Regions from separate parts of the Acetobacterium sp. K1/6 genome, predicted to be linked through region 3. Evidence: riboswitches for the same ligand, from Rfam matches in the RefSeq annotation. Region 3 holds a riboswitch; each other region holds the start of a gene.
What was found. Region 3 has a riboswitch for molybdenum cofactor ahead of U2P91_RS11795 (hypothetical protein). Riboswitches for the same ligand answer to the same signal wherever they lie in the genome.
Positions count from the first base shown of each region.

Region 1 (10,214 bases), on a different contig from region 3:
CCAACCGGGAGCTGGTCATTTCTGTGATTGGCCAGTTCAAACGGGGTAAAACTTCGTTTATTAATGGGGTATTGGAGGCAGCGGTACTGCCGGTGGGGATCATTCCGGTGACCTCGGTGGCGACGCGCATCCAATATGGAAATGAGCTGGCTGAGGTTCATTTTAAAAGCGGGGAGAGTCAGACGGTGGCGCTGGAGCAGCTGGTGGGGTATATTGCCGAACAGCAGAACCCTAACAACCAGAAGGGGGTTTCTTTTGTCAATCTTTTTCTGCCCGATGATTTTCTCAAAGACGGCATCACCCTGGTGGATACTCCCGGGGTGGGATCGATTCATCAGAACAATACCGATGAAGCCTATGCCATTATGAAGGATAGCGACGCGATCATTTTTATGCTCTCGGTGGATAGTCCGATTAACGAAATCGAGCGGGAATTTTTGGTTGAGGCCAGAAATTACACTGCCAAATTCTATTTTGCGATTAATAAGATCGATACCATCAGCGAGGATGATCTGGAAATCTATCTGGCTTATTGCCATGAGATTCTCTGTGAGATTATGGCCGTGGATACCATTGAGCTGTTTGCCATCAGTGCCAAAACCAACGCGGGGATGGATACGCTGTTTGCAAAAATAGCGGCAGACATTACAGTTTCGGCCGATCAGATCATTGTCGAATCGGTGCAGATCAAATTTCGCGAGGTGCTGGGGGCGGCCCATTCCCATCTGGAGCTTTACCGCCGGGCTTATGGCATGCCCCTTAAAAGCCTGGAGGAAAAACGCAGCGAACTGGAAGAAAAGCTGGTCAATCTGGATCAGATTACCCGGGATTCCAGCTTTTATCTGCTACGCCACATTGATGAGTTACTGGAGCAGATTCGAGCAGAGTTACAGGATGGTTCCGTCGGCATTCGGGAAACTCTGACTGTGGCAATGGCAGCCACTTATCAAAAGAATCGGGAGATGAAGCCGAAAGAACTGGAAAAAGCGTTGATGACGCTGCTGGAAAAGCAGTTATCGGCCCAGCTCAATGACCTCAGCGAGCGGGGGCTAGCCAGTCTTGCGTTAGGATACGAACATCTGACCGAGCTGCTTAATCAGAAGATTGATGATCTCAAGGAATTTTTGCGCAAGGTGGTGGCGGAACTGTTCGGGATTAACTATCAGGTTGACACCATCGTCCATACGCTGTCCTCCCGGGATGATTTCTATGTCAAGGTTAATCAGAAACCGGCGGCCTTTCTGGTGGATATAAATGATCTGATTTACCTGATGCCCCGGGGTTACGCCAATAAAAAGATATACACCCGGTATCAGAACAAAATGTTGACTGACGTGGAGCACAATATCAATAACATGATTTATAATTATCAGTACAAGATCCGCGAGAGTGTCCGGGATTTTAAGGGCGTGCTGGAGCGGGAATCGCAGATATTGAAACAGGAACTCAGCGAGCTGGTCAATCGGGTCATTACTGACAAAGAAGATACCTCAAAGCGGCTGGGCGATAAAATCCGCGAGTTGGACGATATCTGTGAGCGCTTGATGATGCTGTTAAAAGAGCTTTAGTGGAAAGTAAAATTTATCAAGAGAAAACTCATTTTGCGATAATATCTGAGTTGATCAGATTAGTATTCGCAAGCAGTTGCGATAAAAAAGTCCAAACAGCTGAAGCAACTCAGTTGTCGGACTTTTTTGAGCGGATGGATCCGGTCTCATGGACGGGTATCAGTTATAGATCATCTTTTTTGCCGAAGTCTGATTTATAGATAAACCAGTAATATGCAGCCACCAGAAGGGCACCGCCGGCGATATTACCCAGAGTCACTGGTAGTTCGTTGTTTAGAAAAAAGGAGGTCCAATTGAGTGCATCCAGTTTTTCTTGGGTGACACCATTGGCCAGGGCAACTTCGACCCATTTTGGATTGGCTTTAGCTAATATCCCGGCCGGAATGTAATACATATTAGCCACACTGTGTTCAAAACCAGAGGTGATAAACAACCAGATGGGAAAAAAGATGGCCAGAATCTTGCCGGTAATGTCTTTAGCGGCAAAGGACATCCAGACAGCTAAACAGACCAGCCAGTTACACATAAGCCCTAAAAAGAAAGCTGACATAAACGGCATGGTGACTTTTCCGACGGCAATTTTGATGGTCATGGCACCCAGCAGGCTGTCACCGCTGTTGAACAGCCCACTCTGACTCATCATGTAGGCCAGAAAGACGCCACCGACCAGGTTTCCGATCCATACCAGTCCCCAATTAGTTAGCATTTGAGAGAGTCGGACTTTTTTGTCCAACACGGCGGCAGTGATCAGGGTCTGACCGGTGAACATTTCAGCACCGGCAATGATGACCAGCATCAGTCCGGTACCGAATATCGCTCCGGCAAGGCATTTGCCAAGTCCATAAGTCCCCGGATCTGCCAGTAGATTGAAAGCGGCCATATTGGAACCTTCTGATGCAAAGCCGATAAAAACACCGGCCAGTATTGCCAGCATGAATTCTTTTAAATAGGGGGTTGAGACTTTTTTTATCCCTGCGCCAATGGCAACGTCAACAATTTCCGATGGTGCAAAATATTTTTTGGTTTCCATAGTTCCTCCAAAGTTTTTTATTCTTTCATGATTTCCGATGATCTGAATCGTGGATAGAATAACTGGGTTAGGAAGAGTCTGATGTTAATGTGATTGATTCCATTAATTGAAACCTCCTTTCATCTGATGGTGCATAACAAGTCGGGGAAGCCACTTCCCCCGGAATCATTAAAACAAAAATAAAAAGAAGACCAGTTGGTCTTCTTAAATTAACGCAATCAAATCATAGCAAGCCGAAGCAAAATAAGCATACTGAAATAGAATAAAGCATACCAAATCAAAACAAGTATGCTAAATAAATCAGAATATTGCTTTGTGATTTGAAGAATTAACCCCTTCCCAACGTGGAGGCGCAAACGTTTCCATCTACACCCTATCGGCCTGATCCCATAGCAATGCTTTAGGTAATCAAGGCTCGGAGCTATCTTTCTATTTAGTTAAATAATTCACAAGCTCATTCTATACTGATGCTACAAAAATGTCAACAAAAATTGGATACTTTATTCAAAACAGACTGTTATCAATAGTTAAAACTGCTATAATAAAGAATCAAGACTTTATAGCCAGAGCTGCGGCGATAAAAAGGGAGAAGAGTGATGTTTGAAAAAAATGATAAAAAACTGGAATTATCAACGGCGATGCTGATTAACGCGGCCGAGCGCAGAGGGATTGCGGTTGAGATCCTGGATCTTGAAGACAATTTTATCCGGCTTAAAAAAGGCGATAAAATAGAGTATGTCAAACAGGCGACCCGGACATCAGCCGACACCTATATCGCACCGCTGATTATGGAGAATAAAGAAGTCACCAAGCTGGTGTTGCGTGAAAAGGGCATCAACGTGCCGGCCGGGATTAAGGTCAAATCGGCAGCCGAAGCGATGGTGTATTATGAAGAATTTCGGGGCAAAGATATTGTGGTGAAGCCCAAATCCTCGAACTTTGGGCTGGGGATTGTGATTCATAAGAATCTCCAGTGTGAAAGTTGCTACCAGATGGCAGTAATCCAGGCTTTCACTCATGATACCGCGGTGCTGATTGAAGAATTCATACCCGGCAAGGAGTATCGCTTTCTGGTTATCGGCGATGAGGTAGTGGGGATTCTTCATCGGGTTCCGGCCAATGTGGTGGGCGATGGGGTGCATACCATCGAAGCACTGGTAGCTGAGAAAAACCTGAATCCGCTGCGGGGTAAGGGCTATGTCACACCATTGGAGAAGCTGCGGTTGGACCACACTGAAATTGCCTTTCTCAGCGAGCAGTCTAAATCGATCGAGACCATTCCCGGCCCTGGCGAAACCGTCTATCTCCGGGAAAATTCCAATATCAGTACCGGCGGTGACAGCCTTGATTTTACCGATGAGATCATCGCTGCGTACAAAGCCATTGCTGTTAAAGCCGCGCAAGCGGTGGGCGCCAAAATCTGTGGCGCGGATATCATTATCCATGATATTCAAGAACCCCCCACTGACAACAATTACAGCATCATCGAACTGAACTTCAACCCGGCCCTGCATATTCATAATTATCCCTTTGTTGGCAAGAACCGCCATGTCGATGACAAGGTGCTGGATCTGCTGGGATTTTAAATGAATCTAAAAGTAAACTGCAGAATTCTAGATAACCGGTAAAACAGAATAAAATTGAGGAAATCCGTGGCCTGATCATGAACTGATAGGCCACGGCATTTTTTAACTTCTATAATGATATAGGGTGCGTTTTTTACCTGGATTATTGTTGTTTTCTTTTACAACTGCTACAGATTTTAAGGGACTGTAATTCTTCTTCAGAAATATCCGGTATTCTTTTTTTGATATAGTCCATTTTTATTGGCTTGATTTTACGACCACATACAGGACAGCTATCAATTTTGTTATAATCATCCTTAGAAATATTCAAGAAAGCACCTCGATATTGTTTGCGGAATCCAAACTGGAGTCCAGATTCAGACCCAGTCTTTTTTCTTCAATGATACTGATGATTTTGTCAGCCGCTTCTTCGGGATCTTCTTCAACCATGAAGTAACCGTCAACGATATTTTTTAATTCTGAGGTTAACACATTGGTTACCAGACTGCTTCCAGTAACAGGGGGCGCCAGACCAACGTGAAGAGGAATACCCAGGGTGACCACCCAGGAGCCGATAGCTATTGCTTTCTCACTCATGAGCTCCGGAGCTGAGGCAACCAACGGCAATTGATTTAAGTCGACGCCTAAACGGTTGGCAATAGCCACGGCCAGATCAATGCTTCTGACATTATCAACGCAGGATCCCATATGTAAAACTGGCGGTAATGGGGCATTTAAACCTGCTTCAAAGCCCAGAAAGGTCAAAACTTCTTTTAAAGTGTCACCGGCGTAATCTTCAGTTGCTTCGGAATTCATCAGCGCATTTTTGGCAAAAGCCCCAGCACCGCAGCCGGTTGCCAAGATTAAAATATTATGCTTCAGTAATTTCTGGGCCATGGTAACAAAATTATGATCCTGTTTGACTTTAACATTGTTGCATCCGGCAAAAAGGACAATGCCTCTGATCTTGCCATTGACAATATTTTCGATCAGCGGGCTTAGCGGATCTTCACTGTTGATTGAACCCAGCAGATCAATAATGGCTTCGGCACTGAAACCGGCGATGACCTTATTTTTTTCCGCCGGGATGGAAAGCCGATCATCATCTCTGTTCTTATAGGCATCGATTGCTTTTCGGATAATCAATTCAGCCTTTTTCAAACTGTCGCCACTGCCCAATTCAATATGGGTTACACCGGCAATTTTAGCATCGGGCATGGTTGTAATGAGCTCGGTATGATAGCAAGCAGATACCTTGGCGAGTGATGGCATTATACATTGGACATCAACAATCATGGCATCTAAAGCACCGGTTATTATTGCCAGTTCCTGGGACAGATAATTTGTGGCAAGGGGGATTCCGTGTCTGAGCAGAACTTCATTGCCGGTACAGCAAACGCCGACAATATTGATGCCATAGGTGGCGCCGGCTGCGACAGCTTCCGCCTGCATTTTATAGGCAACGTCGACGATGATTTCACTCAACAGGGGATTGTGACCATGGATGGCGATATTGACAGCATCTTTTCGGAGGACCCCCAGACTGGCCTGGCTAACCACCGGTTGCGGGGTTCCGAACAGAACGTCAGAAAGATTGGTCGCAACCTGCATCCCCGAATAATCGGCCAATGCACAGCGGAGACCGGCAAGCAAGATATTTACCGCATCAGCATCGGTTCCCACATGAGTTCGGGCCATGATATCACTGATGGAGCCATCAATATTACTGGTGGTGATGCCAAGTTTTTTTAATTTTTCCAGTCTGGCATCGGGAATCGTGTATTTAAGCCAGTTACAGATTTCTTCATCATCCATGCGACTGTAATCCATCAGGCTGTTGGCCGCCACAACGCCAGCCAGGGGGATCAAATCATTGCCATCGGTTTCGATGTTTAACTTATGAGCAATATTGCGCAGCTTGATCGCATCTTTGACCGAATAGATAGCGGTCTCGCCCCTGGCGACATGCATCAGGGTTTTGGCCACTTCTTTGCCATGAAGCGAGTGGGCTGATGTACCGGAAGCAATCATTCTGACCAGGTTTCTGGCAACGATAGTATCCGCTGAGGCGCCGCAGATACCGACACTGCGTTTTCTACCAAAGGGGTTGATCCGGCAGGGACCTTTCATGCAAATCCGGCAGCAGATGCCTTGTTCACCAAAGCCACACAGGGGTTTCATCTTTTCGTATCGTTGCCATACTAAATCTATTTCTTCGCTTTCAGCTTTTTCAATCAGACTCTGGTCGGAACAGTTATAACAATCATTCATAATTTTTCTCCTTCATTTCAATCTTCAACACAATCTTGGTAGAAACAACTCTTTAAACAAGCGCTAAAGCTTTGGTTGGACAAGCCGCATAACAGGCCGGTTCTTTGCCAACTGACTGCTGATCGAAGCATAGATCGCATTTGTGGGCAATTGTTTTTGTTTTATCACCGATTTTAAAACTACCCAGGGTGATTACACCATAAGGGCAGACCTGTTCGCAGATCCCACATCCCAGGCACTTATCCTTGTCCAGGATGATGACACCGTTTTCTTGGGAAATGGCATGAGCAGGACAAAGATCTTTGCAAAATGCCGCACTGCAATGTCGGCAGTATGCGGGTGTTTTGGTAAGGCCATTCTGGCCGACGAAAATGTTGGGAACAATCCTGATATTTCCCAGAATTCCTTCAGCTTGATACTGTGCAGCTTTTCTGGAAGAACAAGCTAATTCACAGTTTCGACACCCCATACATTGGGATGCATCCACCGCCAGGAATTTCAATTCTTTTGGTATGCACATATTTTCACCGCCTTTCAAATTTCAATTAAAAAATGTGGTCATTCCATAGTCAACGCAAATATCGTGCCAAAAAAACACACCAACCCACCTATGGTTAAACTAGGTGGGTTAATGTGTTTTTTTAATAAATTATTAGGTTTGAAAAGTGTCAAATATACAAAGGTGTCAAGTAAAGGTTTACACTTTTGACACTGCCAATTGCTGTTGATTATAGCAGCTGATATTTTTTAATTTTATTATAGAGGGTCTGCCGGGTAAAACCCAGTCTGAGGGCGGCATCGGATTTATTGTTATTGCAGTCTTTGATCACCTTGAGGATCAGGTCTTTTTCATTGACATTGGTTTTCCTTGTCAGTGGGGCTCGTTCATAGTGATTGAGATTATCGGCAGCAGTGAGTTCTTTTAAAATAATATCCTCACCGATGACATTCTCATCGGCCAGGAAGAAAAGTCGCCTGATCAGGTTTTCCAGCTCGCGGATATTGCCAGGCCAATCATATTGGATTAAGTGTTTTATCCCGGCAGAATCAATGGTTTTTGGTTCCGATCCGGTTTCGGCACTGATTTCAAGGAGCACTTTACGGATGTGGCCAGGTATTTCGGAACGTCTTTCTTTTAGCGATGGCATCAGCACATTAATAACATTTAACCGGTAGTACAGATCTTTTCTGAATAAGCCTTCCCGGATCATCGCTTCAAGCGGCTGATTGGTTGCAGCAATTATTCGGACATCGACACTTTTGGTAACCACCGAACCCATTTTTTCAAATTGTTTTTCCTGGAGGAAGCGCAGCAATTTTGATTGGATCTCGATGGGGATTTCCCCAATTTCATCCAGGAAAATGGTGCCACCCTGGGCCATTTCCAGTTTGCCGATTTTTCCACTCTTATTCGCACCAGTAAAGCATCCTGGTTCATATCCAAACAGCTCGGTTTCAAAAAAATTCTTGGGAATGGTGGTACAGTCAATATAAACAAAGGGGTGTTGACTGCGGCGACTTTCCTGGTGAATCTGTTTGGCAAAGAGGGTCTTTCCGGTGCCACTTTCACCGCGGATTAAGATGGAAGCATCTGTTCTAGATATCTTTTTGATATAATGGACGAGCTCTTTCATCTCAGGACTGTCAATAATTATTTTTTTATCACATTGACTTTCCTGTTTAATGGTTCGCTTTTTACGGGGTATCACTTCAGATTCCGCGTCAGTTATCTTATCCAGCAGCTGTTTAACGAAGTCAGATTCTAACGGGATAACCTGTCTTAAAACAGTGTTCGATTCGATAATCGGGCTTTCAAAGATAACGTGTTCAGCACCGAAAATCAGTTGCTGCCAGATAGCCGGTTTCCCGGTTTCCAGAACTTCGGTATATTTTGATTCCCAGTTTAAATCAGTGATGCTGGACTCACCGATAAATGCAGAAGCGAGGGTTTGGCGATACTTTTCATTAATTCGGATCACTGAACCTTTACTGTCAATCACGGCAACATAATTAGGAATACTATCGAGAATATGTTGATTGAAATTGTTCAATTCCAGAGCAGTCTTCAGGGCTTCGTTCAGTTTATGGTTTGTTTCTTCCGAGCGCTGACTTTGGGATTGAATCAGATTGTTGCTTTTAGCTAAAGTTAAGGAGTTAATGGTTAAAAAAAGCAGATTTATATTATCATGATCATCGTTTTTTTCAGCGGTGTCATCGATTTTGTCAGGAATTCCTCTCGTAACTTCGAATTCGCAAAAATCATCACCCAGGGCATTGCATTTAACTTCGTTGGCATCCATGTTCTGTTTGCGAATATTCGAGACCGCACCCGCCAAGATACCCGCTTCAAAAAAGCAGATCGGTTTGCCAAGATGTTTCATATTAGAGCAGGTAAAGCAGTCAAATAACCGTAAGATAATCTTTTCGTCCGTCATATCGGTGATGACGATTTCGCCGATCCCCAATTCCATTATTTTTGCCGACAAACTGTTATAATCTGTAACATTGAGTCGGCTGCCAATGTTTTTGGCGGTATGATAATAGATATCTTCCTCAACGGATTTTGAATTATCGTCGCTGGCTAAATTCAATACATTTTTCAGGTTCTTTTCGACTTGGTTATACCGTTCATAGTCTACAATACCATAATTATACATAGCAATTTCTCCTTGCTTCATCTTTTCCTGATATCGTCAAGACAGAGGATATCTTAAATTTTAAAAATACAGGCGGGCGGGGTGGGTGAAACTTCAAGTTGAACCAGCTATACTAATTTATGTCTGTAGTTTATCTTATTTCCGCAAGGGTGTCCAATCATATTAGCTTAACTTGAATGCATTAAAGAAAAAATCAGAACAGCTAAAGTGAAAAGACCGTTCATAAGGTCGTTTCCTGATTTGTTTAACGGTAAGCTAGATACTCAGATCAATCCACAAGATACGGGTTTTTAATAAGTGCTAGGATTCTGGGGCTACCGGATAAAATTTTCGTAATCCTGGTAAACCTGACGGGAATAGTCGTAGCACCACTTGACGATGGCTTTTTCGAAGGCCTCGGACTTGCCCATGTAGCCGGCGACGTAGTTGGCGTTGGGGCTTTGAGCGTGGGCCCGAGCCAGCAGCAGACCGCAGCCTTCGACGTAATCCAGGAAACCCTGACTGGTCAGTTCATTCATTTCAAAGGAGCCCTTCATATCCCGGAATTGACGGACGTAGAAATCCCGACCGTTGGCCTGAAAGTGCCCCAGAAAAGGATCCGAGTAGGCCTGCAGAATCTGCTGACAGGTGGTCACCCGCAGGCCGTTGTTCTGTTCCGGGTTTAGTTTTCCCAGCGGTGAGCCGACAATGGGATTATAGCGGGACACCACCGATGGGGAAGCTTCTTTGATCTGGAGCACCAGGTGGCTGGCGTTTTCACAGGTTAATACCAGTAAATAACAGCGGGTGCCGACACTGCCGACGCCGACAACCCGTCGGGCCACGTCAGTTAAGAGATGCTGCGACAGCAGCAGGGCGATATCCGGGCGGACGGTTTGTTTATAGGCTACAAAGGCAGCCTCGACATCGCCAGCCAGGGTGGCATCGAGATGGGTGAGGACTGGGGGATTTTCGATGAAAACGCGGCGGCCATAGGCGTCGTTTTGGGTCATTTTTGAAATAACCTGTTGCGAGTTACGGTTTTTGGCTTTTTTGATGACCTTCTTGTAAATCTCTTTATTTTTTTTGGACGCCGAATCGAGAATGTCATCTTCACCGATGCTGCTGTAAAAGCGTTCTAGCG
Region 1 is NZ_JAXQGA010000001.1:351,905-362,118, reverse strand. Features, by position in the region: gene U2P91_RS01660 (dynamin family protein) at 1-1,568, shown strand, start outside; gene U2P91_RS01655 (formate/nitrite transporter family protein) at 1,732-2,598, opposite strand; molybdenum cofactor riboswitch at 2,915-3,031, opposite strand; gene gshAB (bifunctional glutamate--cysteine ligase GshA/glutathione synthetase GshB) at 3,195-4,184, shown strand; gene cooS (anaerobic carbon-monoxide dehydrogenase catalytic subunit) at 4,491-6,434, opposite strand; gene U2P91_RS01640 (4Fe-4S dicluster domain-containing protein) at 6,487-6,954, opposite strand; gene U2P91_RS01635 (sigma 54-interacting transcriptional regulator) at 7,163-9,091, opposite strand; gene U2P91_RS01630 (DUF2252 domain-containing protein) at 9,406-10,214, opposite strand, start outside.
Region 1: it holds a riboswitch for molybdenum cofactor, as region 3 does, so the genes downstream of both, U2P91_RS01655 (formate/nitrite transporter family protein) here and U2P91_RS11795 (hypothetical protein) in region 3, are expected to answer to the same signal.

Region 2 (10,214 bases), on a different contig from region 3:
CATCGGTATGGCCAGAGTACAACGGTTGGTGACGATATGCGGATAACAGTTATTGGAGCAGGCCCAGGCGGATATGAAGCGGCCATTATGGCGGCAAAACTTGGTGCTGAAGTGACGATTATTGAAAAAAATTCGCCCGGTGGAACGTGTTTAAATCGCGGCTGTATCCCGACAAAAGCGCTTTTGGCTACTTCCGACGCATTGGAAACCATTCATAATGCCAAAGCCTTCGGCATTAATGTGGAAGGCACGGTAGCCCCGGATTTTAAAGCGATTATGGAGCGTAAAGCCAAGGTGGTTAGTGGCCTGGTGAAGGGAATTGAATATCTTTTTAACGCAAACAATGTGACTATGATCAAAGGTACTGGAACGCTGGTAGATAAAAATACCGTCGCAGTATCAAAAGACGATGGAACAACGGTAACCATTAAAGCAGATAAGATTATTCTGGCGACAGGATCGGTACCAATTGTTCCGGCTCTGTTCCAATTTGATGGAAAAAAAGTCATCAGCAGTGATGAGGTGCTGGAGCTTCAGGCATTGCCAAAATCTATGATCATTGCAGGCGGCGGGGTCATTGGCTGTGAAATTGGTCAATTCCTCAGTCGCATGGGAACTCAGATTACGATTGTTGAGATGGCTGATCAGATTCTTCCATTAGAAGATGCTGAAACAGCCAAACAACTGGCGCGTCAATTTAAAAAAGATAAGCTAAAAGTCCTGACTGGTAATGGCATTGCCAGTGTTGAAGTGACTGAAACGGGTATACAAGCAAATCTTACCAATGGCAAATCGGTTGAAGCTGAATCAATGCTGGTTGCCATTGGACGTCGCAGTTACCTTGATAACCTGAATGCCCGGAGCATTGGTGTTGCTGTTGATGAACGCGGACGCATTAACGTTAACCATAAAATGGAAACAAATATCCCAGGCATTTATGCCATTGGTGACATCGTTGCGACACCATTGCTGGCACATGTTGCCGCTAAAGAAGGGATCGTCGCAGCTTACAATGCCGTAAAAGATGCCGGAAAAACAGTAGCATATCAAGCTGTACCCCGCTGTGTCTACACTGAACCGGAAGTGGCAGGGGTCGGTTTGACCGAACTGGAATGCGTAGCCCAGGGGATTGCCTATAAAGTCGGACAATTTGATTTCAGAGCCCTTGGCAAAGCGCAGGCAATGAGTAAAATTCAGGGGTTTGTTAAAATTATTGTTGATTCCAAAGACGTCATCATTGGTGCCGCGGTTGTCGGTGCTCATGCCACCGATCTCCTGGCAGAACTTTCGCTGGCAGTACACCTGGGATTGACGGCAGAACAGATTGGGGATTGCATTCATGCCCATCCAACGTTATCAGAAGCAATTATGGAAGCAGCGCATGATGTTCATGGGGTGTGTGTACACAAAGCCTGACCTTTAGTATTTAATTTTTTCTGGCAGTCCGTATTTCATACCAGCGTTAAGCTCTCAATTAAATAATTATTTACTCAAACTTCGCACATTAAATAATGAATTAATTCATTGTGAAGAGCTTTTCTGTTTGAAAATATTGGCTCATACACGCAGTCGATGATTTATGTGCGAAGTTTGTGTGATAAATAAATAAAAAGAAATAGGATTAGGATATGAATAATAATCAAAAAGCAAACATTTTTTCAGATAATATGCCAGTTTCTCTTGAAGATGTCAAGGTAAAAATCCGTTTGACCACTAAAATGGCAGTGTTTACAGTGACATTGCTTTCATTAGCGGTGATTCCATTAGGTATACTGGCTTACTTTGGGGCGCCCAAAAATATCATTCTTGTTCTTACGCTTGGTGTGCTCATACTTGGTTGTGTCGCAGCTTGTGTTGCAGCTAATAAAATTATTGGTCCCATGACAGCGTATAAGGACACCTTGGATCGATTGGCTAAGGGTGATGTATCGATGGAAATACCGGAAGTAAAAACCAAAGATGAATTTGGGCAGCTTGCTCAATCTTTTAAACGGATGGTCGATATCCGCAAAAGTCAGGCAGAAATTGTTCAGGAGTTAGCAAAAGGCAATCTGCAAGTGAAGATTATACCTCAGTCCAGCGAAGATGTTCTTTCTCATGCGCTGATCAGTCTGGTGAGCACCCTGAATCATGTTTCCGAGGAACTGACATATTTGGGAGAGGAAGCCACTGCTGGCAGGAAGGTTGATGTAATAACTGAGACTGTCGGTTATTCCGGATCGTACCAGCAATTTATGATCAGCATTAAAAAAGGTTACGAGAATCTTTCAACCATTGTAAGTCTCGCAGGCAGATATATTGCTCAAATCGGAGTAGGTGTGGTACCGGATAGAATTTACGAAACATATCCTGGTAATTATCAGAAAATCATTGATTTTATGAATTCCGGAGTTGACGGATTAGGGGCTTTGGAAGAAGGAAATAAGGTTTTAAGACTGATGCGCGTCAATGATATCACCCAGAAAATTGAAGGCGATTATCCCGGTATTTACGGAGAAATTGCGACTTCGGTTAATAGGGTCAGAGAAACAATTGTTAATGTTGTTGAAATTAATAAGGCAATTGCCGCTGGGGAATTTAAAAATGAGCTGGAAATGATGAAGCTACATGGTCAACTAAGCGAAAACGACGAATATCTTCCGAGTATGATTGCCCTGGCAGAAAACATCTCCATGCTGGTACAGGAAACTGGCCAATTAACTGATTCTGCCATTGCAGGTAACTTGGATAACCGTGGCGATACAAGTCGCTTCTCAGGAGAATATGCTCAGGTTATTGCAGGTTTTAATAATGCTTTGGATGCTCTCACAGCCCCAATGCAGGAAGCTTCTGTTGTTCTAAATGAATTATCTCAGGGAAATCTTCGTGCCGTCATGATCGGGAGTTACAAGGGGGAAAATGAACAAATCAAGAATAATATGAATAAAACCATTGAATTCTTAAAATGTTATGTCAGCGAAATATCGAAAACACTGGCGGCGATCAGTAAGGGAAATCTTAACCAGGAAATCACGACCGAGTACTTGGGTGACTTTATGGAAATTAAAACTTCGCTCAACGGTATCGCAGAGAGTTTGAGTAAAACCATGAAAGATATCGATATTGCCGCCGAACAGGTAGATTCTGGTGCACAACAGATTTCGGATGGGGGTCAGGCGGTGGCGCAGGGAACCACCGAACAGGCGAGTTCCATTCAGGAATTAAGTGCTTCGATCGAAGAAGTGGCCGATGAAACAAAACGAAATGCCAATAATGCCAATAATGCCAATGCTCTTACAGAAAAGGTTCGTGAGAATGCTCAGATAGGGAATGCACAAATGGCGAAAATGGTCCAGGCCATGACAGAAATTAATGATTCATCCAACAATATTTCCAAAATTATAAAGGTAATCGACGACATTGCCTTCCAAACAAATATTCTGGCATTGAACGCCGCCGTGGAAGCGGCCAGAGCCGGTCAGCATGGGAAGGGATTTGCTGTTGTTGCCGAAGAAGTAAGAACCTTGGCGGCACGGAGCGCCGAAGCCGCAAAGGAAACTACCGCACTAATTGAAGGTTCCATAGAAAAAGTGGCAGATGGCACAGCGATTGCTGGTGATACAGCTGAAAGTCTAATGGTAATTTTAAGCGATATTGAAATGGTTGCTGGTCTGGTGGCAGAAATAGCCAGAGCATCCAATGATCAGGCCTCGGAAATTTCACAGATTACCCTTGGTATAGAACAGGTTTCAAGCGTTGTTCAAACCAATTCGGCCACCGCAGAGGAAAGCGCGGCAGCCAGTCAAGAATTATCCAGTCAGGCTCAAATGCTTAAGAATATGGTTGGTTTGTTTGAATTAAAGAAGAAGTGAGACGATAATGATTCTTATTGTCTTAAAAAGCAACATGTCTTTTTGTGGCGAATTTTTTTGAAGTGAGTAAATCGATCGCAGTCTTGTAGCGGAAAACATAAAAATGACAACAGTGCATAGCCAGATAATCTAATGGAAGAAAAGCTTTCGGTACTGGTATTATTTTAGTTTTTTACAATCATTTCATAAGATAACATCAAATGTTCACGGATATCCGGGTTATTCATGTCCACTTGGATCAGCTCATGGATTTTTTTCAGGCGATACTGAAGTGTATTGCGGTGAATGTGTAAACATTCCGATGTAATGGTGCTGTTTCTTTCACATCTCAGGTACTGAAACAATGTAAAGCAAAGGTCAGCTTCATTTTCACGATCATAGGCGTTTAGTATCAAAATGGCTGGATGACACAGACAGAGATCTTTGGTTGTTTTTAGCAGAGAATCATGGATATAGGAGGTTGTGAAATCTTCGCAACGACGGATACAGGTATTTGCGGATTTACCATAGTGGATCGCCAGTTTAGCTTGATTCAGGCGCTCAGCCAAGGTATCCCACTCTGCAAAAGGCAGGGAAACACCACAGATAAAATCAAGCGGTTGAATGAGGTTTGTTAATTCATCAACCAGGGTATCAAATTCCGATTTTAACAGCAGTAATAAGGTTTCATTCTCGTAGACAAGACGCTTACCCTGGGGAATATACTGATCAAGCAAACCATTTAACGATTCCTTTGTCAGTTGCTCATGGTTATTCACAAACAATAATAAAACACAGGGAACTTTATTTTCCCAACCCAATGCCAAGAGTACCCAATCCAATTCTTCTTTTGGGACTGTTTTTCTATTTAACAGTTCACAAAATATTTTAGACATGGACTGCGCATAGGTGGATAGTCCTGGAAAATGGGTAAATGATACAATTTTAAGAAATATATCCGCCAATTGACAGTGCCCGGTTGTCACAACGGTTTGGTATTCCATGATTTGGATGTGTAAATGCATGTCATTAGCCTGTTTTAAGGTGCCACCGATACAGCGGTGAGATAGTTCGCCAAATGATAACAGGGAAGCCTTGGTACCTTGTAAAACAACTGAGTAATTATCCGATTTTCGCAACATTTGGATTGAGTAAAGTGGAACCCGTCCAGATTTGACGATGTGCTGCCAAGTTCCCCGAACATAGTCATTTTGATATTCGCGGGAAAAAGCAAAAACGCGACCCTGCCAATTAGCGATAAAAATAGGATTCCGGAAAACCGGAACAGCAAGGTCGACAAGATCCTGCAAAGATGAATTTGAATAAACAGCATCTTTCAGCGAAGACTCCCATAACTGAAAGAATTCATAAGCAGCGAGCGATTCATTAAATATCGAAATAACATTTCCTTCAACAGCAAGATAAAAAGATTTATAGACACAGACAACACATCGATTGGTGTTCAGAACGGGGTTAATTTCTGATTCTAAATCTGTCGATTCAGTGATATATAAGAAAACATCTGCTAATTCTGGTCGCTCTTTATCTTTTAACCGGATACCTGTTATACCAGGTTCTGAAGTTTCATCTTCCATTTTTGATGCGAGGATTTTAACCCCCTTTGCGTCAAACCAGTCCTTCAAAATATACAAACTCAATTTCATGACAAACTCCTTTATCAATTGTTCAAAATGAACAGTCGACTTAATTTAGACGTGTAAAGATTTGGTCTATGTGAACGTATACAAAGATCGATAATGGGATTATACTACACCTAAAGGTCAGTTTCAATAATAATATATTCCGATTTACATATGACCCATGTGGCCAATGTGAACAATGGGTAAAAGAAGTAATTTTTTTGCCTTCCATTTGAAAAGGAATTCAGAACGTTTCAATCGTTTTGTTTTCTTTTTTTGCATTTGAAATAAATGGTGTTCCAAATCATATGAGACACTATTTATAAATAAATTTAGGAGGTTTGATAAATGGGTTTTCAAAAAGCGAAGGGTTATATCGGTATGACTGACCCATCAGTTGCAGCATGCCAGGATTGTAAGGTATGTGAATTATTTTGTGCAGCAACACATGATGGTGCCTGTGGTTCAGAATTAAACAGGCTTTGGGAATCAAGCGATATTTTTGCTGGGGAGTACATCACGTATTCATGTAAACAGTGTCTGGCGCCATCATGTATGGATGCCTGCAAGGTTGAAGCAATTTACATCGATGAGGCGACAGGTGCACGATGCATTGACGCTGAAAAGTGTATTGGCTGTAAAGCCTGTATTAAGGCATGTCCACTGGATCCGCCAAGAATTAATTTTGATAGTATCAATAAAAAAGCGAAGAAATGTGATTTGTGCAAAGAACGGGAAGATGGACCAGTATGTGTTCAAATGTGTCCGACTATGTGTTTGCAACTCAAGAAATATTAAAGATAGGGAGATGAAGCTATGAATGAACAATGCGGATGGGCAGGAAAAATATTAAGAGTAAATCTAACGGACGGTACGTTTTCAGATGTCGATACCATGCAGTATGTTCCGAAATTTGTCGGTGGTTTGGGGGTTGCACATAAGATTTGGTGGGATGAAATGCCGCCAGGGATTAAAGCATTCGACCCAGAAAACAAACTGATTTTTATGACTGGGCCGGTTACCGGAACAGCGTCACCTTCAAGCGGAAGAGCTGAATTTGTTTCCATATCCCCACACAGTTATCCAGAACAATACGCAAATACCGGTATCGGCGGTTCTTTACCCACCTATCTAAAGTGGTGCGGTTATGATGGGATTATCATCGAAGGTAAATCACCGGTACCGGCCTATCTTTATATCTCAGCAGATGGGCCAGAATTAAGGTCAGCACAGGATATCTGGGGATTAGGGCTGGTTGATGCCCAGGAAATATTACATGACCGTCATGGGGAAAACTCGTCGTCTTATGGGATTGGACCAGCAGGTGAAAACCTGATTCGTTTTGCTATCATCGGTTGCGGCATTCACAGTGCAACCGGCCAGGGTGGTCATGGTGCCGTCATGGGTTCAAAGAATCTCAAGGCCATCACGGTAACTAAGGGCAAACATCAGGTGAAGGTCGCTGATCCGGAAGGTCTATTAAAAACAACCTTGAAATTTGGACCGATCAGAAAACCCATGCCTGTTTACGATATGGATTTGGCCGATGATAAAACAAATCCTTTCTGGGATCGCTGGACGGGCCCGGATCGCAAACCTAATTTCTCAATCAACTGGATGGGGAATGTTCACAATAAACCCTTTAAATTTTTAAGTCATTCTTGTGGATTGGGATGCTATGCCTCCTGTGGTTTCTTTGAATTCAAAAATGTGCCTGCTGTAACCGAACCGAAACTGATACACGCTATGACAGGATGCAACCACACCCGTTATGAGCAGTTTTTCGATCGAGAAAATGAAACAGTACCGGGCGAAAATTTCAGAAAAGGTCTGGAAATTCATGAACTGGCGCAACAATTGGGGTTTGGCCATTTTGATATCATTTATGGTTTTGTTCCCTGGTTGTATTATACAAAAGCTATGGGTCTTGACACCGAATCTAAGGTTGGAATGCCAACTGATGTTCGGTCAAATGTTTGGTGGATTAAGCTTCTGAAAATGATTGCCTACCGTGAAGGTTTTGGGGATCTCATGGCTGAGGGGATCCGTCGAACGGTTGTGGAATTGGGTGAGGATGAATACGCTCATCCTATTTATGAAGGTCCTGAAGCAGCCAGAGAAGGTAACTGGCCTAAGGTCAGATTGCCGCTGGCACCGTTGGGGGCCTGGGGATACACATCAAGAAGTTTGGTTATGGAAATGCCATTCCCAATGGGCATGCCAGGTCTTTTAAACTGGCTCATTGAAACCAGAGATCCTCATCACAGCAAGTGGCCGGATTGGGCGCATAAGCGGTTTGGTGAATGGATGGCAACAGAAAAAGATCATTATAACAGTACCTTCCCACTGGAGTGGGCAAGACAAAGCACCATTCGGGGAACGCTGTTAGATTCTCTGACCGCCTGTTTCCAGTTCCCACTGCGTAAATATATGGGAATGGAATTTGATTATGATGAGGTCGGGGACGGTTCCGAAACGACTTCTATGGAAGCAACTCTCTTTTCCCAGGTTACTGGAGTTAATGTTACCGAAGATGAGTTTTTCGAATATGGTGAACGAATCAATACCTTGTTTAGAGCCATTCAGATCCGAAACCATGAACGAACCGCTGATATGGAATTTAATGAGTTAATGCCCCGGCTTTATGATGCCTATGATAAGGATAAATTTAAAATTACTACTCAAAATTGGTATGAATATTTAGGTTGGGACAGAGAAACCGGTTGGCCGACCCGGGAAACGTACGAAAAATATGGATTGAAAGATGTGGCTGATGAACTGGCGAAAATAGATAAATTGCCCCAAAAATAAAAATAGACGTTAATCAGATATTTTTAAATCGATATAGATGAAAGAAGGAGAAAACATGGCAGAAAAATTCGAAAATATCGTTGTTGGTGCTGGCTTTGCAGGTCTGACCTGTGCCGGATATTTGGCTAAAAGCGGCCAAAGGACTCTGCTTTTAGAAAAAGGTTCGGTAATTGGTGGGAGGGCTGCGGCCCACCCTGCCAATGGATATAATGTTGTGATGCATCTGCCACTAATTATGACATCCCTCAATGGTGGTGGTGGGTACGGATGGGCGAATGCAGCAAAAGATTTTGGTGCCGACATTAAACTGCACTTTAGCCGAGAACCGCGGCTTTATCTTAATGGTGTAGAGGATCCATATATGACAATTCCAAAATGCATCACAACCGAAGCTGCTGTTGACTGGATGGAGAGTTTTTTAAAAAAAGCCCGTCCGGATCTCTGGTCTAACAGCTGTAAGTCTGAACTATATCCGATGGTTGATGAAATACTTCACAAGCCATTTAAAGAAATGTGTGAAGAATGGGATGAAGTATCAGTAAAAGACTGGGTTCAATCCCGGAGTATGGATAAGGGGATTGAATATGTGTTTACATCATTGATGGCCTGTTTCTGCTGGACTGCTGATGCGGAATTCACCTGGAACTATGGTTCAGCAGCCAAAGGATTTGTGATGCTGCGCATATGGATTGGCAATCAGGGGGCTATGTCAGTCGCAATCCCTGATCTTCAGCATGGTATATGTGAGCCCATAGCGGAAGCCATTACCACGAATTTTGGTTGTGATATTAGAACAAACTCAGAAGTCATTAAAGTTATCATTGAAGATAATAGGGCGGTTGGAGTTGAAATAAAGGATGGAAATGGAACTATTAAACGAATCGAAGCTAACCGGGTGATTCTTGCCACAACCTGGCTGGATTACCTGAAATTGCTTGAAACAGTGCCGCCAACCTTGCTGGAAACTATGAAAGCTCCTCTTCAACAGAAAATGGGCGGAATCTTTTTAACGTATCAGTTGAATAATTCCATCAGTCTGGATGGAGCATTTACGCTGTTTATTAATCCAAAAACGGGTTCATCAATTCAGGGTGGCTGTGCTCAGAATATTGAGCAGCCATGGAACGTTCCGGAAGGAAAGCAACTTATCTGGGCATATTCGGTAAGAAGTGATGCCGATTTTAATCGATTGGGACTGGAAGGAATTGCGGCGGAAGTTACCCAAAATATGGAATTGCTTTATCCGGGATTTAATCGCGCATTGGAATCTACCAGCCCGGTGAAAGGCGCCAGTTATCCGTCTCATTATCGATTTAGTTCACTTCCTAAGATTCGCCAAAAATCGCCGGATGTGGACGGTCTATTCTTTGCCGGTGAATGCACCTGGCCGATGTATGGTCAGATTACTGATGGAACTGCCAGCACTGGAGCAAACGTGGCTAAATTAATTCTGGAGACAGATGATTTAGCAGGGGTATGAAATAAAATCACGGCATGATTGATTTCGATTAATGAAAAATAAATTCAAAATTAAAGTATTTTAATGAAAGGGATCAAATGAATGAAAATATAGTCAGAATGCCCCCAGGAAATGCACCAGATATCCAATGCCATCATTATTTTGATGGAAAATGGGAAGACCAGATGATTTATGTACCCCAGGAACTGCCATTGGCCATTTATATCAATGGCAGAGAATTGGTTACAATTCTATGCTCCCCTTCAAAGCTGAACTTTTTAGTTGTTGGATATTTATTGGCTGAGGGCATCATCGAAAATATTGAGGATATTAATATTTTAAGAGTCTGTGAGGAGAATTCAATTGCCGATATCAGATTGAAAAACAATGATTATAAATTGCCTGACAAACGAATTCTCACATCAGGATGTGGCGGAGGGATGAGTTTGAATAACGGTCATTATCAAGAAAGGC
Region 2 is NZ_JAXQGA010000007.1:11,580-21,793, forward strand. Features, by position in the region: gene U2P91_RS07755 (hypothetical protein) at 1-46, shown strand, start outside; gene lpdA (dihydrolipoyl dehydrogenase) at 37-1,416, shown strand; gene U2P91_RS07765 (methyl-accepting chemotaxis protein) at 1,629-3,851, shown strand; gene U2P91_RS07770 (helix-turn-helix domain-containing protein) at 4,016-5,494, opposite strand; molybdenum cofactor riboswitch at 5,620-5,729, shown strand; gene U2P91_RS07775 (4Fe-4S dicluster domain-containing protein) at 5,819-6,268, shown strand; gene U2P91_RS07780 (aldehyde ferredoxin oxidoreductase N-terminal domain-containing protein) at 6,287-8,281, shown strand; gene U2P91_RS07785 (phytoene desaturase family protein) at 8,337-9,761, shown strand; gene fdhD (formate dehydrogenase accessory sulfurtransferase FdhD) at 9,839-10,214, shown strand, end outside.
Region 2: it holds a riboswitch for molybdenum cofactor, as region 3 does, so the genes downstream of both, U2P91_RS07775 (4Fe-4S dicluster domain-containing protein) here and U2P91_RS11795 (hypothetical protein) in region 3, are expected to answer to the same signal.

Region 3 (10,214 bases):
CGACCATGATAATCGATTTCCCCGCTTCTCGTAAGCGTAACATCACCGCTTTGATCATCTCCCGGCCGCGGGTATCGATCTGCGACAAGGCCTCATCAAAAAGCAGTACCGACGGCTCCATACTAAGAACTGAAGCCAGAGCAATCAGTTGTTTTTGCCCGCCGGAAAGATTGTTGGGCGTTTCAAACCGGAACTCTTCCATACCGACCAACTGAAGCATCGCCGCGATCCGTTCTCCAATAATCTCCCGTTTGACACAGAGATTTTCGGGTCCAAAGGCAACCTCCGCCTCAATGGTGGGAGAAAATAATTGATTATCCGGTTCCTGAAACACAATTCCCACCTTTTCGGCTAGTCGGGGTGTTTGCATATCAAAAATCGATTCGCCAAACAAGGTCACCTCACCCTGAATTCTTCCCCGGATGGTTTTGGGGATGATCCCAGCTAAGATATGACACAGGGTGCTTTTACCACAGCCGGAATAACCAGCGACTGCTAAAATTTCATTTGTTTTCAGACTCAAATCCAGTCCATGGAGAATATTGGTATCACAGCCAGGATAACGAAAATAAAGATCGTGGACCTCAATCGGATTCATCGCTGCCTCCCATTTTCTTTCTATCTCGTCTCCAACTTTGATCGATTTGATCTTTTTTTGTACCTTCCCCTTATTCACAGTTGGTCTTCTCCTCTTTATCGATTCGTCCCGGATCACCGCTAAGACGAATATCAAGCGATTCCTCCGCCTCGTGCACCTTGAACGAACCGAGACGATTGACTTGATTCGCAATAGCGTAGGCCAGCAGTCCGCCCAGTCCCCCGGACAAGGCTGATAAACTCAGGGTCAAAAGTAACGGAATCAACGGCAGTCGGAAGAAGACAAAATTAACCCCAAAGCTACCGAGCACATTGGCAACCACCCCGGCACTAAAACAGCCACCTTTGGTATATTTATATTTTCCGATAACGAAGTAAAGAATTTCCACCCCCATCCCCGGCATTAAATAGGTCATCATACTCATGATGCCATGAGAACCCATCGTGCCAGTAACGGTTACCAAAATGGCCTGTACCAGACAAACCAAAAAGGCCGCTCCGGTTTTTTTTACCAGCATGGCACCTAAAACAATAAAAAGCATATAGATTCCCCCGGAAATTGAACCCCCCGGGATAAAAAAAGGACCGGTAATAATGTGTACCAGGGGTACCAGAACAACCTTAACCGCGATACCCAGAGCTGACATCATGGCAATGGTGACCAGATCAAAAAGGGTCATCTTTTCAAATTTTTTCTCAAACAAGTTTAGCCCTCCTTTTCTTGATACGCACAAGTTCTTTCTCTTTTTCCAGCCGAATTTCATCTAGATCCGCTTTGATCTGATTCTTTAGATATTCTTCCAGTTCACTGATTAGCGCTTTTTTCCACTGGGTAAAGCTGGGCCTGTAGGTTAGGGTAAAGGCCAGCAGTCTTCCATAATCAACTGCCGCTGTTAATGCCTGGAAATCTTCATAATCAATGGCATAAACTGTGCCATCACGGATAATGAAATTTCTGAGATTAATGTCGTAAAAAGCCAGGCCAGTTTTTTGATGCAGTCGATTAAGCCAATCAATGGTCTTTTTAAAAAGATCAATTATTTCCTTGCCAGGCATAACTGTATCACCACTACGACTTGTTTCTTGCGCTTCTGCAACTTCTAGTTTTTCACAAAGGGTGACACCTTCAAGATATTCATAAAGAAGCACCCGATCAAACCGGCCCCGACACGGCGCTACGCTAAAATCCATATCACTCAGCCGTTTTAGCATCGCCAACTCATTTTCAAGGGATTCTGTTTTTGCAAATTTCTTTTCGATCAGTTCGAGTACCTGTTCACCATCTGAAATCTTAATCAGTCGAACCCGGTTTTTCTTACTTTTAAATTGCCTGATCACCTCATAGGTGCCAGCTTCATAGTTTTTTATTAGTCTCATTCATCCACTTGCGGCCTGCCGATATGTATTTTTATATCGGCTCCTTTTTCATAACCTTCCAATTCTGAAACCACACTGAGCACGACGTTTTGAATGAGTTTTTGAACAAAGGGCACCATTACAATCGCTTGTCCATTAATTTTTAGAGTTACCCCATCATCTTTAAGGGGACAATCCGATCTTTTTACCTCACCTGTAATAATCTGGCGACAAAAACCGGCACAATCTGTGCCACATAAACCACAGCACTTTTCTGTAAAGCCAGGTAACAACTCAAACGCATAGTGCTGAACCAGATCAACCAGACGGTCCGGTTCCTTCAGGCAGTGAACCACTTCTTTTCCTCGATATTCTTTACGTTTGTCGGCAATAACTCCCGAAAATGCAAAAACCGTGTCATCTAAGCGCTCCTCAAGACCTTCGCAATCATGTCCGGTGATAATTTTAGGGATTGTTGGATCGTCAACACCCTCTAATATCACATAATCATAGTCGTAGTGAGCCAGCAGCTTTCGGATCGGCAATTTTTCCTGATAGAGAATATCCGTTTCATACATCCCCAGAGCCGTCACCAGTTGCGCACCGGCTTCTTTATGACGATCGGTGTTGGTGCCCGGTTGATCCATCATAAAGGCTTCGTAGTGGATTTCCTTAACCGATCCCACCGAATAGCCTCTTCTTCTCAGGCCTCTGATAATGGTTTCGATCACTGTTGTTTTTCCCGAATGGGTCAATCCCCTTACCGACATTACTTTCATCATGCACCTCATTTATGGTAATTATTTTACTCGAAATATATTTCACTTAAATACTTGCAATTTCGCAAACTAAAGGTCTCACCGGTAATAACAATTTCCATGGGACCCGTTCCACCCTGAGTTTTATCGGTATTTTGAATCCCGTTTCGTTCATAGACTAGATAGACCCCACCCGCGTCCAATTCAGCCACCGTCCCGGGGGACGCATAACCATCAATGGCTTTATAGGTTACGGTATTATACTGATGGTAGTCAAAGTTAGTGGTGTCGAGCACATCTTTTAACAGCAAACCGCCAAAGACCACCTCTTCTCTGCCGTTACTGGTATTTAGCCCCTCATCAATCAAAACCTTTGGCAGTACTTTGACCTCGTCAAGATTAAACTGGGCAACCATTTCATCACCGACTATTATTTTAACAGTTTCCTGCCCCAGAGCACCCAACCGCTGCTCCGTCTGACTTTTGTTAATCGCAATCAGAAAAACAGAAGAAAGGGTTAAAGAGAGAATCACCAGTGGCAGGATCCATCGTTTGAGCCGCTCTTTGCGTTTAGAATTTTTGTTACTCAAATTAACCAAGGTGTCATCATCACGCGTTTCTCTGCTCATCTTTTTAACCCTCCTTTAATTCTAAAATCCGCACCGCTCCCCAAACAAAACAAAGCAGGCAAAGGTGACTTTGCCCACTTAATCTCTTATTATTTCACAACACTCATTTTACTGATGTTTTGAACCCAGGCGCTGGAACCTAAACTGCCTGCCACTACGCTGACGAGTTCTTCACCGTCAAGTGAGATGGTCAGTAGTGAATCCTCTGCTTCCACCGTCGCCTGATCATAGGGCTTGGAATAACCATCTGATGCTTCCATCGTGATGCTGGTAAAATCGGTGACTCCTAATTTTTCGGCTACGTCTTTTAAGGCATACCCTTTAAAAATCCCACCTGTTTCTGAGCCATCTTTTTTAGTCATTTTTATGGTTTTTTCAACCAAAGGAAGAGCCGCAAGATCTGCCTGGGTCAACTGGGTTTTTCCATCAACCCCTTCCAGGGTAATGCTAAACTCGGCCACCTGCTCCTGGCTTTCCGTTTTGGAAGCGTTTTCTTCTTTTTTTGAATCTGCCGCAGGTGAACTGCAACCAAGCAGACCAACCCCTAAAACCATCACCAATGCCAGTGTTAACAACTTCTTTTTCATTTTTTCCTCCTGAACTTTCTTTTTTACGGAAGCATGCTGAGTCAGAAATCCCAACAGAAAAAACAAAAAAACAATTTTTGCAAAAAAAGAAGGCTCAGCAAAGCTAAACCCACAAAAAATTCGATGCAAACATGAATTCTCTTACTTTTCCAATGTGGGAGGCCCTGTCGTTTCCAACAAAACCCTAACGTCTTAACCTCCATAATATTCTAATATTTTAGGAAGTTAAGATCAGTAAGCAATTTCATTCCGTATTTAATTATTTTTATTATATTTTTTTTGCCTTTAATTGTCAATGTCTATTTGTTAATGGCCCTGATAAATTTACAGTCGCTTCTCACCCATCCTTCACACAACGCACGCGATAACGTGCTAATCACAAAAGAGATGCCAACTCGTAGGCATCTCTTTTGTATGTTATAGCTGCTTAATAGTAATACATAGAACCCATAATGGATGCCATAATTGCCCCCATCACAATGCTGATGAGAATTCCCAGGCCGATGGCAATTGCCATCATTATCAGATATGCCCGGGCAAAATTCTTTTTATTGGGGCCTGTTTCACTGCCAAATCCCCAAATAAAGAGCATCACAATCCCGGCAATGGGAATGGCTGTGATCAAAAACATAATCAGGTACTGTCCCATCGTAATCAGATCCACTCCCGCGGTAGCTCCGACCGGTTGTGGTGGTGGACTTGCTCTGACTGGTTGGGGCTTTGGTACCGTACTTACGGTCTGGGATGGTGCCGAACTTCCTGATTGTTTGGCTCCGCAATGGGTACAAAATGCTGCATCATCTGGAATTTGTTTACCACAGTTTTCACAAAACATTGTCTTTCCTCCTTATTTTTTATCCTCTATTTTTGTATCTTCCGGTTCAATAGTTTCGATTTTTTTGAGACGACGCTTCTTTTCTTTCATTTTCTTTCTGATCATTACACCAATAAAGAATCCTAATCCGGCAATGGCAGCAAATGGAATCAGCCTGAAAATTAAAACGATCAGAAAGGCAAAGATATAAAGAACTAAATTGATCGATGTTACAAACCCTTCCGCTATTTTAGAAAATATTTCAGAAAAGGGGGAACTTACCACTGACGAGGATAATTTCTTTTCATAAAGTGAAATATAAATCGTTGAGTAGGCCATATCGGTATCCCAGTTTTTTATCGTGGTGGTCAGACTGTCAATTTCTGTGCGTACACGGTTTAGTTCACTCTCAATCGCTAACAAGTCGGTGATATTGATGGCCTGTTTTAAATACTCCACCAGTCGTCCCTCTTCAATTTTCAGATTATTAAGACGCGCCTGCACGTCCTGATACTGCTGCGAAATATTGGTGCTGCTGACATTGGCACTAATAGGACTGCCTAATGTCTGGATCTCGGTCATCGCTTCTGAAAATTTCGCCGATGGCACCCGAATGGTAAGATAGCCTGAGTTAGCTTGAACGCCAGCCTGTTCTGATGCATAGTTCGATCCCGCATCCTGAACAAATCCACCCAATTCCTGCGCATAGTTACGAATTTTTTCAAAGGTGCTTTGGTAGTCGTCGGTGTTCAGACTGATGTTTCCGCTATAAATAATCTTTGATGCATCAAAAGGTGCACTGGCATTTGCCGCTGGCTCGACTGTCTCCACCGCACTTGCCATCTCACCGTTTGTCTGATCAGAAACCATGGACTCATCGGTTGCGGTTTTACTGTTTTCCTGGATAGCGCCACCAAAACACCCCCCTGCAACGATCATCACCAGACAACATAAACTAACCGCCACAACCCATAAGTAATTTTTTTTGGTACTAAGTCGTCTGCGTTTTTCCTGGCTCAAACATCCTAATTTTTCTTCTTCCGGATTCTTTTTCGGGTTTTCCTGAATCATGAATCCACCTCCTAAGTAAATTTCTGATATTTTGTCATTTAATCTATTTTTTACTTTTTACCCTTATTTTCGCTAAAAATGCATAAACTATTTTTTATCGTTTCAGTTCGTTAATTCTCCTGCTCTTCTCTTTGTGACTCATTGATTTAAAGATTCTCATAGGGGCTTTTTGCCTGATCCCCAATCCCCTTTTCCCGACGCTGTTTATCAATTCTTCGATTCATCATTTTTGCCATTAAATAATAAACCAGCCCCGGCATCCTTAACTGGGCATGATGATATAGGTTCGGCGGAGAGATTTCTTGCTTTGCCACGTTTTCCAGAAAAAGTCCAAACCCGTGCTCAACTTTTTTACCATTTAATAGTTTGTCTAATGGTTGACCATTTAGCATTGCCCCCATGCCAATCACAAATCCCCCCTTATAACTGAGGTCATAATCACCGGCAAACAGTTCTAGCATGTTCAGACCTGATTCATGGGTATGAACATAGGGCATCCCGCCCTGAATAATCCCATAAAGACCTTGTCCATGGAGGACGTCCTGGTTCTTTTCAAGCTCTTCTAAAAAGTATACTGTATCGGCTGGATAAGTATCAATGTAGCTGGGACCAACCATGATAATCGTCTGGGCGTCATTAATAGCTACCAATAACGGATTTAAATTTTTTAAGTTTGGATATAAATGCAGTATTTCTGCCTGATAATCCCGAGAAGAAAGAAACGTCTGGCAACGATTAGCCAGCATCATACTTGTCCCTGTTTTTCTGGGACTCAGGTTTATTATAACTGCTTTTTTCATTGGTTTAAACCCTCCACTACCGATTCAAGGCAAACGTTAAGGTTGCTGTCATCAACCATATATACACTACCCTTGATGTTCATAATCTTGATGTTTTCCACAACCAGGTTCTTAAAAGCACTTTTTTCGTCATTCTTCCATTGATCCTTAACACCAATCGCTACTAGAGTGTGAACCCGACCAATTTTTCCTTTAACCAGCTCCCCCTTTTTACAATAATAATGCCGATCTCCAATAACAGCACATTTATCGAAAACACGTTTCATTTTAAATGAATAACTTCCCCATTTAACCGGGTTTACCATGACCAACACATCAGTTTTCATCAATTTTGGCAGAATAATATCGGCATCATCCCGATGTATGCACTGTCCATAGGTTTTATCAGTACATCCGCCACAACTGTAACATGGACCCACGTCCAAATCAGTTAAAGAAATAAATTCAGTTTCTATTTTTCCATCCCTCAGTTTTTTATTGAGTCTTTCGCCAACTTCTGTATGATCTGATAAGATTGTAATCATAATCGCCCTCTTTTCTTCATTTTATAACAGCAGATGTTAAAGCACACTTCTCTAAAAGGTAATATATTACATATATTTTAAATTGTCAACCGAAACAATTGTCATCAGTTAAAGGGACGAATTGTTTTATTTCTTTCCACTTAAATTAAAATCATAAAATTTATCTGATTTATAATTTTTTGGATTTAAATCTATACCGAAATATGATAGGATGTAAGCAGATTGAATCCTGAAGACTCGAGGAGTATAAAATGTACGAAAAAGGTATCCAGACAAGAAACCATCTTTATGAAATTTCAAAAAAGTGCTTTTATGAACATGGTTATGAAAAAACAAAGATTAAAGACATCGTAACAACAGCTGATACACCCATTGGTCTTTTTACCTATTATTTTAAAACAAAAGATAAGATTGTCCACGAGATCTATTTGGATTATTACCAGCAAATTGACAAATGTCTAAACGCACTGACAATTGATGGATTTGAAAATCCCATCCTTCATCACGCGGCTTTGAGTTATATCTATTTTGATCTGATTCTCAACAATGAAAACAATCGACGGTTTTACTATGAAATTCTTAGAAAAGCCTCAAACTATCGTGTTGCTGGTGATTTCATCCGCAACACCTACCTTGGTTATATAAAAGAATACAATTTAGTCGTCAGCGAAAGAGAATTCGATAACTTACTTTTTATTGATTTTGGTGGACGCCGCGAGTATTTCCTGAACTATTTTGAAAAACCTTTAAATGACTCGATTGACGAATTGATCTTTTTACTCAATGGAATTCTACCCCGATTGCTTGGCATCGATCAACATGCGGTCACCACCCTTCTTTATAAGGGTATCCAAATCGCTAAAACCATTGACTGCAGGCAAATTAAGTTTCTCTATAAATAATTGTTATCATCTAAAAAGGAGGTTTCAACCCAGATTTAAAATGGGATGAAACCTCCTTTAAATTAAAACATTTCTTTTGTCATTTTATCAATTTCTTCATCCGTTGCTTCGTAAACACCGGGGAATGAACTAACGTTCAGGCCCTGGCTGGCACCAGGTATGAAATATAGTTTTCCGCATCGTCGACACGCTGTTTCCACTTTTTCTGCAATATTTTCCTGGGTCCAGCCCGGGAAATCAATAACGCCGCTATCAATATCACCCATAAACGTAATTTTTTCGCCATACGCTTTAATCAGTTCTGGGACATTGTTGGTGGTCATCACGCCCTGCCAAATATCGATACCCATTTCAATCATGGATGGTACCAGGTTAGCACCATAGCTGTCACTATGATGTATGACTAATTCTACCCCATTGTCTTTGTAATACCCATAGATTTTCTTATAGGCCGGAACAAAGAATTCATCAAACATCTCTGGAGAGATAAATGAATTGATCTGACTGCCCCAGTCATCATGATGGAAAACTGCATCCGGATGAAGATGATCAATAAACTCTTTCGCCAGTTTAAGTTCAAATTCCACAATATAGTCAATGAGCTCATGCATCGCTTCCGGCTCTTCGTAATATGCCATTAACGCTTCTTCCATGCTCATCAGATAATGAACCTGCTCAAAAATTCCTGGTGCCACAAAAACAGTGACATATTGATCATTTCGGTCAACGGCCTCGGCTTCAGCAATGGCAACAGCCCATTTTTCCTCGGGTTGTTCAACCGAAGGTGCTTTTACATAGTCCCGCCATTTGGTAACATCTTTGACCACAATATGTTCTTCATCATGTACCGGAAAGGCACCTAATTGACCTTCTGGCCAGCGAATGGTAACTCCCCATTCATTCACAATCTCTCCACCTACTGGTGGCTTAATTCGTGTAATTGGCGTTTTCATCATCATTGCGAAAGCTTCGTATTGTTTTACAAAGCGATCCGGGTTACCACCCTTCATGACCTCTACCAGATTCTGTCTTCTTGTCAGCATTTTGATTTCTCCTCTTGTAAATATTTATGAAATTAAGCCGTAGCCAGTTCTTTCGCCTTGACAGCTGCACTACCAGCATCCGGCGCATATCCGTCGGCGCCAACTTCAGCAGCATATTCCGGTGTAACCGGGGCCCCCCCAACAATAACTTTTACATCCGGACAAGCCGCTTTAACGGTTGCTACGGCTTCTTTTAAAGCTGGCATGGTGGTAGTCAGCAGGCCAGAGCACGCGACGATTTTCACATTATCATTATCTTTAACTGCCGAAACAAAGGTGTCCGCGGGTACATCAACACCTAAATCAATCATATCAAATCCGGCACTTTCGATCATCATCGAAACCAGATTTTTGCCGATATCATGGAGATCCCCAGCTACGGTACCGATTACACAAGTACCTAAAGAAGCGGAACCGTCGCCAGCCATCAGAGGTTTTAACACTTCCACGCCTTTTGACATGGCCTTAGCCGCGATTAACATTTCCGGTACGAAAATTTCTCCTGATGAGAATTTGTCCCCAACAACACCCATGGAATCGACCATAGCCTGGAGAATTTCTGCTGCTGCATTACCTTCATCCAGGGCTTCCTGAACCAGACCGGGAACCAATTTGGACTTTCCTGCTTCGACCTTTGCTTTAACTTCTTCAAGTTTTGACATATTACTTCTCCTTTAATTTTTATAATTGATAATTACGAATCCGCTGCATTTAAAGCAGTCCGTTTCGTAATTACCTTTATTATACGCTAAATGGAATCTTTTATTTACCGCCATAACGATTATCAATATTGTAATTTATTTTTTATTTCCAACTTTATTGTACTCGTATACAACATGAATGTCAATATTTTTTAGTATATTTTAATTAATATACTGTTTTAACCTTAATTCTAGTCCAAATTACGACATGATTTCTGTTTTTTTATCATTATTTTGTTTTTTCTGCTATTTTGTCTTCTTGCTCTAAATTTACTGTTAAGTTCATTTTATTATAATGTCACCTACTTTTACAATTTAGATCATTCTAAGACGAATCACTTTTTTCCGTACACATTTATTGTTGGTTTGTAAATTTGTTTTCTTAATTTTCTCTGTATTCTAATGCACACCAGCGCGTCACTTGTTTTGAAA
Region 3 is NZ_JAXQGA010000012.1:58,248-68,461, reverse strand. Features, by position in the region: gene U2P91_RS11820 (energy-coupling factor ABC transporter ATP-binding protein) at 1-598, opposite strand, end outside; gene U2P91_RS11815 (ECF transporter S component) at 669-1,301, opposite strand; gene U2P91_RS11810 (hypothetical protein) at 1,294-1,974, opposite strand; gene U2P91_RS11805 (molybdopterin-guanine dinucleotide biosynthesis protein MobB) at 1,971-2,735, opposite strand; gene U2P91_RS11800 (hypothetical protein) at 2,759-3,340, opposite strand; gene U2P91_RS11795 (hypothetical protein) at 3,430-3,927, opposite strand; molybdenum cofactor riboswitch at 4,054-4,176, opposite strand; gene U2P91_RS11790 (zinc ribbon domain-containing protein) at 4,355-4,762, opposite strand; gene U2P91_RS11785 (DUF4349 domain-containing protein) at 4,775-5,812, opposite strand; gene U2P91_RS11780 (hypothetical protein) at 5,959-6,612, opposite strand; gene U2P91_RS11775 (flavodoxin family protein) at 6,609-7,136, opposite strand; gene U2P91_RS11770 (TetR/AcrR family transcriptional regulator) at 7,388-8,038, shown strand; gene U2P91_RS11765 (uroporphyrinogen decarboxylase family protein) at 8,101-9,081, opposite strand; gene U2P91_RS11760 (corrinoid protein) at 9,114-9,743, opposite strand.